Linked DNA regions of Thermogutta terrifontis. Each later gene encodes a partner of the first gene's protein in a complex. Links are inferred from orthologs where the notes say so. Each region holds a gene or a part of one and is shown on either strand. Other genes may lie near its edges.

The links. The genes of interacting proteins can lie anywhere in the genome.
Region 2: pnp (region 1) and THTE_RS08455 share a complex: the UniProt entries of both Bacillus subtilis proteins name them as parts of the possible RNA degradosome complex. The link is inferred for Thermogutta terrifontis from one-to-one orthologs.
Region 3: pnp (region 1) and rny share a complex: the UniProt entries of both Bacillus subtilis proteins name them as parts of the possible RNA degradosome complex. The link is inferred for Thermogutta terrifontis from one-to-one orthologs.

Annotation. Positions count from the first base shown.
Region 1 is NZ_CP018477.1:824,161-828,548, forward strand. What follows is about bases 518-3,462. They hold pnp (polyribonucleotide nucleotidyltransferase), read left to right. Parts: upstream 518-860; coding sequence 861-3,065; downstream 3,066-3,462. Other genes in these bases: rpsO (30S ribosomal protein S15), read left to right, coding at 518-746. Also shown: more of rpsO, read left to right, coding at 477-517; THTE_RS03020 (two-component system sensor histidine kinase NtrB), read left to right, coding at 3,824-4,388. UniProt on the Bacillus subtilis protein: Involved in mRNA degradation. Catalyzes the phosphorolysis of single-stranded polyribonucleotides processively in the 3'- to 5'-direction. Necessary for competence development in Bacillus subtilis.
Region 2 is NZ_CP018477.1:2,274,710-2,279,067, reverse strand. The notes cover bases 973-3,887. They hold THTE_RS08455 (6-phosphofructokinase), read left to right. Parts: upstream 973-1,892; coding sequence 1,893-2,882; downstream 2,883-3,887. Other genes in these bases: THTE_RS08450 (alpha-L-arabinofuranosidase C-terminal domain-containing protein), read right to left, coding at 3,024-3,887; THTE_RS08460 (carbohydrate kinase family protein), read left to right, coding at 973-1,832. Outside these bases: THTE_RS08465 (phosphopantothenoylcysteine decarboxylase domain-containing protein), read left to right, coding at 97-747; more of THTE_RS08460, read left to right, coding at 873-972; more of THTE_RS08450, read right to left, coding at 3,888-4,358. UniProt on the Bacillus subtilis protein: Catalyzes the phosphorylation of D-fructose 6-phosphate to fructose 1,6-bisphosphate by ATP, the first committing step of glycolysis.
Region 3 is NZ_CP018477.1:1,193,636-1,197,951, forward strand. What follows is about bases 973-3,845. They hold rny (ribonuclease Y), read left to right. Parts: upstream 973-1,561; coding sequence 1,562-3,130; downstream 3,131-3,845. Other genes in these bases: THTE_RS04460 (hypothetical protein), read left to right, coding at 993-1,496; THTE_RS04470 (YmdB family metallophosphoesterase), read left to right, coding at 3,240-3,845. In the rest of the region: tRNA lysidine(34) synthetase TilS, read right to left, coding at 1-698; more of THTE_RS04470, read left to right, coding at 3,846-4,082; THTE_RS04475 (DUF2752 domain-containing protein), read left to right, coding at 4,079-4,316. UniProt on the Bacillus subtilis protein: Endoribonuclease that initiates mRNA decay. Initiates the decay of all SAM-dependent riboswitches, such as yitJ riboswitch. Involved in processing of the gapA operon mRNA, it cleaves between cggR and gapA.

The DNA of each region.
Region 1 (4,388 bases):
TTGGGGTGCCAGGGCAAGACGATCTGGCCCCGCGGCTGGGCCTGTAGCGGCGATTGCCGTCTGCGGGTGAGCGTAATTTGGTGGGGTCAATTCATGAATTGCCTCTACCGGTAAAACAGGCGACACACGGGACACATTGGTTGGGGCCAATGTATGAATTGCAGCCACAAGCCTGGAGCTGTGGGCGGTCGCAACATGGGCATGGATCAGGATCTCACGCAGGCAATAACTCTTATTAATGGTGGTGACCGTGGCTGGAGGCGTGCCGGTCAGGCCGGGGTTCGAGGCCCGGGGGCACCCGAGTCGGTGGCTCCCTTTTCAGGGTTACGGCCGGGCGGTACACTGAGTGGTGAGAGATTTGGTGGATGGGAAAAGAAAGGTTTGGTTTTTGTCAGACTGGAGGTCGAATACCGCCTTTGCGGGATTTCCGGCGGGTGCTCGGTTGACGGGAAATTTGCGGAACGTGCGGAGCTGAGATGTCCATTACCAAAGAACAAAAGCGCGAGCTGATTGAGCAATTCCGGACCAGTGAGGCAGACACGGGTTCGCCCGAAGTTCAAATCGCGATTCTGACCACGCGGATCAAGGCTCTCACCGAGCATTTGAAGGTCCATCGCAAAGACTTCGCCAGCCGACGTGGCATGCTCATGATGGTCAGTCGGCGGCGGAAGCTTTTGGATTATCTCAAGCGGACGGCTCCGGATCGCTACTTCGCGATTATTCAGCGGCTCCAGCTCCGCAAGTGATTTTCCCCGCGAGCAGCACCCGGCTTGTGATTCCTCGGCATTTCGGCGACGGATGCCGCTTGGGCTTCTCGACAGGCGGTATGGCGGCCTCTCAGAAGCGACCTGGTTGGAAAGGTGACAACATTGAAAGTCCGAGTTGAACGCCGTATTGGGGCTCAAACGTTATGGATTGAAACGGGGGAACTGGGGAGACAGGCTGCGGGCTGCTGTCTGACAGGATATGGTGACACGGTGGTTCTGTGTGCGGTGACCACCGGCCCGCCGCGCGAGGGAATCGACTTCTTTCCGCTCAGTTGCGACTATCGGGAACGGTACGCGGCGGCAGGGAAGTTCCCTGGGGGATTTCTGAAGAGGGAAGGTCGCCCCACGCCCCGTGAAGTGCTCATCTCACGGTTGATCGACCGGCCCATCCGTCCCCTCTTTCCGGAAGGCTTCATGGACGAGGTCCAGGTTCAGGCGATGGTCATGGCGGCCGACCGCCAGAATGACCCAGACGTTCTGGCGATGATCGGTTCGGCGGCTGCGCTCGCCATATCACCGATTCCGTTTTTGGGACCGGTGGGTTCGGTGCGGGTAGGACTCATCGAGGGCCAGATTGTGCCCTTCCCCACGCAGGAAATGCTCGACAAGAGCGAGCTGGACCTGGTCGTCTCCGGCACCGACGAAGGCATCGTGATGATTGAAGGCTTTGCCAAGGAAGTGCCGGAAGATGTGATGGGCGACGCCATCATGGCGGCCTACGAGTACGTCAAGCAGGTCATCGATCTACAGAAAGAGCTGATTGCCCAGGTCCAACCGGTCAAGAATCCGTTTGAGCCGCTACCGCCCAGCCCGTTGTACGACCAACTCAAGGAGCGCTATTACGAGGAATTTAAGCAAGCCAAACAGGTGCCCGGAAAACTGGACCGTGCCCAGGCCGTTGAGCAGCTCAAACAAAAGGCGCTCATGGAAATGATTCCCGATCCAACGGCGGAGGGAGCGCCGCCCATCGTCGAGTTTGAAAGGGCCTGGCACGAACTGGAACGGCGAGTGGTCCGCGATCTGATTCTCAGCGGCAAGCGGCCGGATGGACGCGGCGTCAAGGAACTCCGTCCGATCACGTGTAAAGTCGATGTCCTGCCGCGGGTGCATGGTTCCGCCCTGTTCCAGCGCGGTGAAACGCAGGCCATGATCACCGTCACGCTGGGCACCACCCGGGACCAGCAACTCGTGGACGGCATCATGGAGGAATACGGCAAGAAATTCATGCTGGACTACTACTTCCCGCCGTTTTCGGTGGGTGAATGCCGGCCGATTCGTGGACCAAGTCGGAGAGAAATCGGACACGGCAATCTCGCCGAGCGGAGCGTGGAACCGGTCCTGCCCGACCCGGAGGTGTTCCCTTACACGATCCGAATCATTTCGGACATTCTGGAATCCAACGGTTCCAGCTCCATGGCCACGGTGTGCGGGGCCACGCTGGGATTGATGGCGGCGGGAGTTCCCATTCGCAATCCGGTGGCGGGCATTTCGATCGGGCTGATCAAAGAGTCGGACGACAACTGGCTTCTGCTCACCGATATCATCGGGGATGAAGACCACTTCGGTGACATGGATTTCAAGGTCGCGGGGACCCAGAACGGTGTCACCGGCATCCAGCTCGATTTGAAGGTTCGCTCGATTCATGAAGCGATCATCCGCGCGACCCTGGAGCAGGCCCGGGAAGCACGCATCGAGATCCTTCGCAAGATGCTGTCCGTAATCTCGCGGCCACGGGACGATATCTCGGTCTTCGCGCCGCGGTTGCTGCGGACCAAGATCGATCCCGACAAGATCGGCATGTTGATCGGGCCGGGTGGAAAAACAATCCGTAGCATTCAGGAGAAGACCAATTCCACCATCGAGGTAGAGGACGATGGGACCGTCACCATCGCGGCGTACAGTCTGGAAGACGCCCAGGCCGCGCTGAAACAGGTGGAGGCCGTCACGGCGACCATTGAAGTGGGGAAAATCTACGATGGCCGGGTCACCAGCATTAAGGACTTCGGCGCGTTCGTGGAGATCCTGCCCGGCAAGGACGGCCTGTGCCATATCAGCGAGCTGGCCGACGAATATGTGGCGAACGTATCCGACATCTGCAAGGTGGGTGACACGGTTCCCGTCAAGGTGATCGCTATTGATGATCAGGATCGGGTGAAGCTCAGTCGGAAGAGCGCACTCCGCGAACTTGCCCAAAAGCAGAAAGAGGCAGAAGGCGGTGGCTCGTCAACAGGTGCCACCTCTCCCCCTCACCAGCCGCCGCAACGGCGACAACCGCCCAGTCATCGACGGCGCACATAGGGCCAGCGGTTTCTGCTTCCCACACGATGCAGCAAACGCCGTGGAGAGGTTGTTGTCTGGCCGCACGGGCTGAGTCATCCCAACTTTGTCTCCGCCGCGGTAAAGGTTCATGAAGTTCGGCAGGGTCTTAAGAGGGGTCAGTTTCAGCCCGGCGGGACCTCTCCCGGAGGGACGTGCTTGTCACGTGCGCTTTTCGACGCTGGATCATCCATTCCCTTTCCACGGGCACGACAAGTGTGCCCCTCCGAAGAAATCCCGGAGGGACCTGCTTGTCAGGTCCGATCAACACCAATTGATGACCCATTGCTCCTTGCCGCACGCGACAAGCGTGCCCCTCCGAAGTTTCATGGGAGGCCGTGGAGAACGTTCGTCCTGGTAGGGGCAATTCACGAATTGCCCCTACAACGCCGGAGGGACGTGCTTGTCACGTCCGCTTTCCGACGCTGGATCAGCCATTCCCTTTCCACGGGCACGACAAGCGTGTCCCTCCGAAGAAATCCCGGAGGGACCTGCTTGTCAGGTCCGATCAACACCAATTGATGACCCATCGCTCCTCGCCGGGCACGACAAGCGTGCCCCTCCGAGGGGATCTGCATAGTATCCCACTCCGCTTCCCGCCCATTTGTACCGGCTCGGTGCATCCTGTATGATGACAGGGAACGGCGAGTCATTCGTTCCCGGGTAATCAGGATGGTCGCCAGCAGGCAAGAGCGACGGGCTCCGGCAGCAGCAAGCTTCTCATTCGACGGAAGGGCACAATGGACGGCAATTCCTCCCGTGTGCGAGATGACGTGTCTCAGCGGCTGATCGACCAGTACACGGAGCTTGCGCGCCTGGCCGGTGCCCTCGCCCACGAAATTAAGAATCCCCTTTCGACCATCCGACTCAATCTCGAGCTATTGGCCGAGGATTTTGCCAATTCGGACAACCCGCGGGAACGGCGTGCACTCAACCGCATCCAGATCGTCCAGCGGGAATGTGAACGATTGCAAACCATTTTGGACGATTTTCTGAAATTCACGCGGGCGGATCGGCTGAATCTGGAACCGGCCAATTTGAATGAAGAGATTCGGCGGGCCCTGCAATTTTTTGCGGCGCAGGCCCGCGAGGCAAACATTCGCATCATGGATTTTCTGGCCAGCAATTTGCCGACGGTGTTGCTGGATCGTGCAGCCTTTCAGACGGCGCTTCAGAATTTGTTGATCAACGCATTGCAGGCGATGCCCAAGGGGGGTGAGCTGGTTGTCCGCACGGTCCCATCCCCCGAGGGTGTGGTTATCGATTTGATCGACAACGGCTGCGGGATGGACCCCGAGACACTGG
Region 2 (4,358 bases), 1.5 Mb from region 1 along the record:
CTGAGGTTCCCGAAAGGCGAAACCGGTGCCATCGGTCACTCTCAGCGCGGTCTTCGGATTTGGCAGACCAAATTAACAAAGTTGCCCGGGTGAAAAATGGCCACCGTCCTCATCACATCAGGACCAACGCGGGAATTCCTGGATCCGGTGCGATTCCTATCGAACGCGTCTTCAGGACGGATGGGCAGGGCCCTGGCCGAGGCGTTCTGTACTGCTGGCCATCGTGTCATCGTGGTGTCAGGACCTGTGGCCATTGATTATCCTCCGCAAGCGGAAATCGTATCGGTGGTAACGACGGAGGAAATGCTGAAGGCCTGCCAATCCATTTTTCCAGACTGCGACGGCGTGATCGGTGCCGCCGCCCCTTGTGACTTTCGCCCGGAGCAGATGGCAACTCGAAAAATTGTCAAATCGGGGACTCCGCTGACACTCCGCCTCGTGGAGACCCCCGATATTTTGGCCAGCCTTGGCATGATGAAAAGGCATCAATGGATTGTGGGTTTTGCCCTGGAAACACACAATGCGAGGCAGCACGCCCTGGAAAAAATTCAGAAGAAACGGTGCGACTTGATGGTCGTGAACCGCCCCTCGGCGATCGGCTCGGATTGCTCGTCGGTGGAGGTTCTCGATTCGGAGGGCACGTGTCTCGCCGAATGGACCGGGACAAAAACGGATATCGCCCTTCGCCTGCGGGAATTGATCGAGCAAAAGCTCTTGAAACTGTCCAATAGCGTCGGTGGTGGATGAATTGAAGCCGGATCCATAAACTCAGCTTCGGCAAAAGAAAACGTGATCAAGGTGACGCGACGCGAGCGGCTTGTGGTACTCGACGTCGGCCGCTCAGGGGGTGAATAAATCCAGGAGGAATGAACATGTCCCAGGCGCTCCAGGTCATATCGGCCGGTATTCTTTTCGCTGATATTGCCTGCGAACCGATTGAACGGCTCCCTAAAGCCGGTGAGCTCGTTCCAACGTCTCGCATCCAGCTCGGATTGGGGGGCTGCGCGGCGAACGTGGCCGTGGATTTGAGAAAATTGGATGTTTCTGTGGGCGTGGCGGGATGTGTGGGGGAAGACTTCTTCGGCCAGTTCATTCAGGAAGCACTCACAAGGTCCGGTGTGGCTACGGCTGGAATCCGCGCTGTACCGGGATACGGTACGGCGGCCACCATGATCGTCAATGTGCAGGGTGAAGACCGACGCTTCATCAGCACGCCGGGGGCGAATGTGGTTTTTCACACCGGCGATATTCCAACCGCTTGGCTGGACGGCGCTCGGGTTCTCTACGTCGGCGGGTATTTGATGATGCCAGGTGTGGAAACCGATGACTTCGCTAATCTGCTGGCAACCGCCCGCCAGCGGGGAATCACGGTTGTTCTCGACGTGGTGCTCATGGAGCGCAAGGACTTTCAATCCATTTTGAGGAAGGTCCTTCCCCACGTTGATTATTTCATGCCTAACGACGACGAAGGCGAGATCATCCTCGGTGTATCCGATCCTGTCGAGCAAGCGCGGCGGTTTCACGACATGGGAGCCCGGAATGTCGTCATCACACTGGGCGAAAAAGGCTGTCTCTTTGTGGGAGAACGTGGGAGTTTCCGAGCGGGAGTTTATCCCACCACGTTCGTCGGGGGCGCCGGCGCAGGTGATGCCTTTGACGCGGGATTTATCATGGGATTGCTTCTCGGCGAGTCGCCCGAAGGCTGTGTACGCTGGGGGAGTGCGCTGGGAGCCAGTTGTGTGCGGGCAATCGGGACCACCGAAGGTGTCTTCAATCGGGCGGAAGCAGAGGAATTTTTGGCAAGCCATCAACTAGAAATCACGCCGCTTTGACCGGTCAGCAACGGCTTCATTTGTTTTTTGAAATAAAAGCAGAGCGTCTGGGAGGAGACCATGCGGATTGCAGTCCTGTGCAGTGGCGGTGATGCCCCTGGCATGAACGCATGCGTGCGGGCGATCGTTCGGGCAGGGATTTCAGCGGGTCACGAAGTGATTGGGATCCTCCGGGGCTATTCCGGTCTTTTGCGGGAAGAGTTCTTCCTCAACGAGCAGGGACAGCCACGCATGTCGCTGCGGAGCGTGTCTGATATCGCTCGGCGAGGGGGGACCATTCTCCACACCAGTCGCTGCGAGGAATTTTACACAGAGTCGGGACAAAAAAGGGCAGCCGAGATTTTGCGGAAGTACAAGATTGACGCTCTCATCCCGATCGGTGGCGACGGAACGTTTCACGGCGCAGTAGCGCTCGCCAAGTATTGGGATGGCCAGATCATCGGGTGCCCTGGAACAATTGATAACGACCTCCTGGGAACAGACTACACAATTGGCTTCGCGACTGCGGTGCACACGGCTGTGGATGCGGTTGACAAGCTGCGCGACACGGCCGATGCACACGAGAGGATGTTCCTCGTGGAGGTGATGGGCCGACACAGTGGGTACATCGCTCTCTATACGGCAATCGCCGCCTCCGCGGAAATTGCATGCATCCCCGAAACCCCCACCGAAGTATCCGAGATCATCCGCCAACTCCACGAATTGAAATCCCGCGGCAAGACTTCGGTGATGATGATCGTGGCGGAGGGGGACGAGCGTGGGGGTGCCGCCGCCCTTCAAAAAGCCCTCTGTGAAAATGGATGTCCGTTTGAAACCCGGGTGCTCGCTCTCGGTCACCTGCAGCGAGGAGGAAGCCCCGTCCCCCAGGATCGACTGCTGGCTGCCCGGCTGGGAGATTTCGCCGTTCGCTCAATTCTGGCAGGAAAGACCGGGTGTATGGCGGGCGAGCAGCGGGGTGAGCTTGTCCTCGTGCCATTTGAACAAACGTATGCCGCGCACAAGCCGGTTCCCCAGGAGCTGGTACGTCTCCTGGAAACGCTCGCCTCCTGACGCCGGCGCCCACCGTTATTCCAGAAAATGCCCCTCCAGCACCCAGCCGAATTCGTGCGCATGAACCGAGGGGCAAAAACGCGCGACAACGATCAGTTGCGACGTTGGCTTGCCGCTCCCCGGTAATCTTCAGCGCACCTTTCAGCGTTTAGCGGGAAAACGAATCAGCGTGACGCTGTAGGGTGCCACTTCAACCTTCCCCGCGTCGGGAATTTCTCTTTCCACAATGCTGACACGCGGAGGCTTTCCCGGCTCATTGAAAAGCATCGGATCATCCCCGGCAATTTCCCATGCACGGCCGGGCGATTCCAGCTTTACCGCGGTGGATTGCAGGATCAGGTGCTGCCGTTCGGCAGTCGGATTGACCACGGCAAGCACCACCGCGTCCTTTGCCTCACTCAGAGCGGCCTGGACATCGAGGACGGAGTTGGAACATGTGGTGGCGACGGGGACTTGCCCGAAGTGCTTTCGATACAGGGCCAGGACGAGCCCGGTGGTCTCGAAGCTGGCGGCCGTTTTCGTCGTCTTGATCGCTCCGATCACATTCACGGTTTGGGCATAATTGGCCATGAAATAGACATCCGTGTTACGAGCATACTCATTGAGAGCCTTCGCGACTCCAAGGCCATCGCGGAGGAAATACCGCGTTCCCAGCTCGCCGTAGAGATGCTCTCCGTACCAGTAGTTCCACTCATCGAGCGCAACAGGAATGGCCTTGCCGCCCAGGATTTCTTTCCGATAGCGGCGATGGGCGTCGGCGATCTCGCGCACACGACGTGCGGCCTGCTCGACGTGCTCCAGCAAATCCTTTTTTGCCCCGACGTAAAAATGTTCACTCATCAGGTCGATAAAGTCCGCACAGTGGCGGAACATTCCCTCAGTCCATGGTCCAACATTACCAACCGCAATGGCCACAATTGTGGGGTCGAGCTTCCGCATTGCGGCAACAAACTCGTTATGCTTTTTGACGTACTCCTCCAAAGGCATGTGTCCAAGCTGCCAGTTACCGTACATTTCGTTTCCGATGCCCCAGTATTTGACACGATAGGGCTCGGGGTGACCGTTTTTGGCCCGTAGCTGCCCCATTTTTGTCTCAACAGAGCCATTGGCGTATTCCAGCTCCTGGAGAGCCATCTCCACATCCCCAAGCCCCGTGTTCACCACTACCAGCGGCTCGGTATTGACAATCCGGCAGAACGTCATGAATTCATCGATTCCGAAATCGTTCGAATCAATTCCCTGCCAGGCAGGGTTTTTGCGCGGCGGGCGCTTATCGCGGTCGCCGATTCCGTCCCGCCAGTCGTAACCGCTCACGAAGTTGCCACCCGGCCAGCGATAGATGGGAGAGTCCAGCTCTTTTAGCAGAGCAATGGTGTCCGCCCGCATGCCATGAATGTTGTCGGCCGGCATCAGGGAAACTGTCCCCACATAAAAGTAGCCTCTACCTTTGGACACGATTTCCAGCCGGGCATCGTC
Region 3 (4,316 bases), 370 kb from region 1 along the record:
TCCTGCGCATTGAGCCCCACGCGGAGAACGCCCTTTACGGCGGCCGGGTGAACGCCGCGGACGGCTTCGGGAAGGATCACGTGGCGAATGCAGTTACGGGCAAAATCTGTGGATTCGTTGGTCCTGTCGGAGCGGTAATTCCAGTTGTGGTCGCGCAGATATTGAAGCAACTCTTCACGATGGATGCCGAGAAGAGGGCGGACAAGCGCGGCGGGACCAAACGGCCGGGAACGCGGAATACCGCACAGGCCGCGCAATCCGGTGCCCCGGAAGACGCGGTACAGAATTGTCTCCGCCTGATCGTTGGCAGTGTGGCCGGTTAGGACGTACCGGGCGCCAACATGTTCTGCCGCTTCTCGCAGGGCGTGATAACGCGAGCGACGGGCAGCCGCTTCCAAGCCCAGGCCGGGGGTGTCTTCTGCTTTGACGGGACATACAAAAAGGCGAAACGCCACCCCTGTCTCACGCGCGAGTTCCTCGCAAAAACGGGCATCTTCCTCTGATTCTGCACCTCGTAACTGATGATTGACATGGACCAGGACGAGGGGACCGGCTGTCGAGGGGTGTGTTCGACGGACAAGATGGAAAAGCGCAACACTATCCGAGCCGCCGGAGACCGCGATCACAATGGGCCAGCTCGCACGGCGCTCGGCGGGAAAGGCTTCCAGAAATTTTTTCTCAAGCGGATGAAGGGACATGGGAAATTCTGCGGTGATGATTGCGTTTACAGAAAATTGACAGCAGGTTGGAACTGGAGTTGCGGAGTGGCCGAACCTCGTATATGATATCAATGAGTTAAAAGAGCGGTCACAGCCCCGAAGAGGGGTGGGTGAATTGCTCCAGGAGTGGATGGTAAAAGCAGATCGTCGTAAACCTAGACGGGATGCGAAGGCCTTAGATTTCCTGAGGGTGAGCAAAGGCCGAGAAGACGCCATCCTCTGGGATTTCCCCTGGAGGAATCAGTTGAGTAACCTTTGACCGGAGTTCCGGTCGTGCAGCGACCGGGGCTTTTTGACGCACAGGTTATGGTCGGTATTCTCCTGCTGGTAGTCGTCGTCATTGCGTGGATCGCCTGGGAAGTCCAGGTGGGCGGTGCGGGAGTGTTGCCTGGCGGACGGGCCGCGCAACTCGGTGCTTGCCCAACTCGGATTCTACCGCACTGCGAAGTTCCCGGCTTGCTTCCCGTGAAGGAAGAACAGCGGGTCTCGGATTCGCAGCGCCAGGCACAATCTGCTCCCAGCGCCATCGATTCGGCTGTATGGCGAACGGGCGTACTTTATGACGAAGGCGAGTTGAGTCACAGATGGGCTGTTCCTCCGCTGGGGTCAGCCGGGAGTGGAGTGGCTCGTCTGCGAATTCAGACAGGACCGGCCGGGCAGTCTTCTCGCCTTTTCTCTGTGTGGTTCCTTCGGTGCAGGAAAGAGGGACCCGGCTGCATGCCTTGTGCAGGACTGGGGAAATTTCTCTTGAGTTTTGCTCTTCCTGCCCTCAAGTAAGGTTTCGCCACCTCGCTCGGAGTCTCAGGTGATCAAGGCCCTCGCCCCGAAAGAAAGTGAGGGCGTTGGCCGTGTTCGAACCAAACCAGCTTATCTTTCTGGCAGTCGTTTGTGTCCTTGTAGCGGGGTTGACGTTCACTGTCACCAAATTAATCGATTATCTGCGGCGCAAAGACGCTGAGTCTGAGGCCAAGCGGATTGTCGAGCAGGCCCAGCGAGAGGCGGAGGATCTCAAGCGGCGGACGGAGCTGGAACTCAAGGAGCGGGATCTTCAGGAGCGGGCGGCGCGGGAAGCGGAATTTCAGAAAATCCGCGAAGAACTCCATCAACGAGAGCGGGCCCTCGAGAAGCGGGAAGATGCCGTCGAGGAGCAGGCCGCCCAGCTTCGCCGTCAGGAACAAATCGTGGAGACCACGCAGCGCCGCCTCACAGAGCGGTTGGAGGAGGTCAACCGGCGCAAAGAGGAGCTTCAGAAGTTGCTTGATCTGCAAAGGCAGGTCCTCCATGAGGTGAGCGGCCTGAGCCGGGAAGAGGCCACCAAGCGACTCCTTGAGCTTCTCGAATCGCAACTCCAGCAAGAAGTGGGTGCGCTCGTTCTCAAATACGAGCAAAAGTTGCACGAGATGTGTCAACAGAAAAGCCGAGATATTCTTCTGACGGCCATCCAGCGCTACGCGGCGGCCCACACTGCGGAGACGACAACCAGCACGGTCGATATTCCCAACGATGAGATGAAGGGGCGGATTATCGGTCGGGAGGGCCGCAACATTCGTACATTCGAAAAGCTCACAGGCGTGGATGTCATCATCGATGACACCCCCGGTGTGGTGATTGTCAGCGCATTCGACGCTGTTCGGCGGGAAATTGCACGAATTGCCCTCAATAAACTGATTGCGGATGGACGGATTCATCCCTCCCGAATCGAGGAAGTGGTGGCAGAGACCCAGCAAGAGATGGACGAGTTCATTCGCCAGATGGGGCAGGCGGCGTGTCAGGAAGTCGATATTCGTGGGCTCCATGAGCGTCTTATTTACATGTTAGGAAGGCTCCACTTCCGCACGAGTTACAGCCAGAATGTGCTTCGCCACTCCATCGAGGTTGCTTTCCTCGCCGGGATGATTGCGGACGAGCTCGGTCTTGACGGAGCCCTGGCCCGGCGGTGCGGTTTGCTGCACGACATTGGCAAGGCCGCGGACCATGAGGCGGAAGGTGGACATCCGAAAATCGGTGCGGATCTTCTCCGCCGCTATGGCGAACCGCCGGAAGTCATCCATGCTGCAGCGGCCCACCATGAGGATTTGCGGGTGGAAAATCCTTACACCGTCATTGTGGCGGCGGCGGATGCCTGCAGCGCTTCCCGACCGGGAGCCCGTCGAGAAACGCTGGAACGCTACATCAAACGCATGGAAGAGCTGGAGAGCATCGCATCGAGCTTCCCGGGCGTGGAGCAGGCCTACGCCATTCAGGCTGGGCGAGAGCTCCGTGTCATGGTGAATGCGAAGGAAACCACGGACGAAATTGCGGCGAAAATCTGCCGGGACATTGCCCGGGCCTTCGAGGAAAGACTCAATTACCCCGGGGAGATCAAAGTCACGGTACTTCGGGAAACTCGCTGTACAGAAATCGCGCGTTGAGAATAGGGCCGCCAAAGGCGGGAGATTTGTGGGTCAGATCGGGAGAGTGGAGCAAGGGTTTGCCAGAGCCTCGTGATCGTCTGCAACGAAAGGCGCTTCCGTGCGATTGATGCTGATCGGTGACGTGGTGGGAAAACCGGGCCGGCGAATCACATGCCGGGCCCTGCCGCTCCTGCTGCGAATTTTTCGGCTCGATTTCATCGTCGTTAACGCCGAAAATGCCGCCGGCGGATCCGGATTGACCCCCGAACTTTTTTACGAACTGGTGGAAGCCGGAGCCCATTGCATCACGATGGGCGACCATATTTACGCACGGCGTCAACTGGAACCTGTTCTGCGGTCGGATTCCCGGATCGTCCGGCCTGCGAATTACCCAGCAGAAGCACCTGGTCGGGAATACACCATTCTATCAGCGGTTAACGGGGAGCCTGTGGCGGTCATCAGTCTTCTGGGGCGGGTGTTCATGCGCCCGGTGGACTGTTACCTGGCGGCTGCCGACCGGGTCCTCAGTCGCTTGTCCAGTTCGGTCAAGGTGATTTTGGTGGATTTTCACGCTGAGGCCACCAGCGACAAGCAGACGCTGGCCCGGTATCTGGATGGGCGGGTCTCCGCCGTGCTGGGAACCCACACCCATGTTCCCACGGCCGATGAACAGATCCTTCCCGGCGGGACGGCCTTTCAGTGCGATGTGGGCATGACGGGGCCTCACGAGAGTATCATTGGACGGCGGATTGACCGGGTGCTCCACACCACCCGAACGTTTGAGCCGACGCCGTTCGACGTGGCCACGGATGACGTCCGCCTCAATGGCGCTATCGTGGAAGTGGACCCGACCACCGGTAAGGCGCAGGCAATTTGGCGCGTTTGTTTGCGTGAGGACGATCTAAGGGAACCGACCTTGTCTCAAATCGCTTCTCGCGTTATGCTTCGCCCCAGCCAACAGTTGTCATGACCGAGTTACTGAAAACCGGTAACGGATGCAATCCGTCAACAGCAAAGTGTCGTAACCGTCGTGATGACCGGCGGCTGAGACCCCTGGAGCGGATAGCTCGTTTAACGTTTGGCTTTGTGGTGCTGGGAGTTTTGGGGACGGCCTGGCCCCTACAGCCCTCCCCCAGCGGCTTTGGAACGCATGAGCAACTGGGATTACCCCCGTGCGCGATGGTGCGGTGGTTCGGATTGCGGT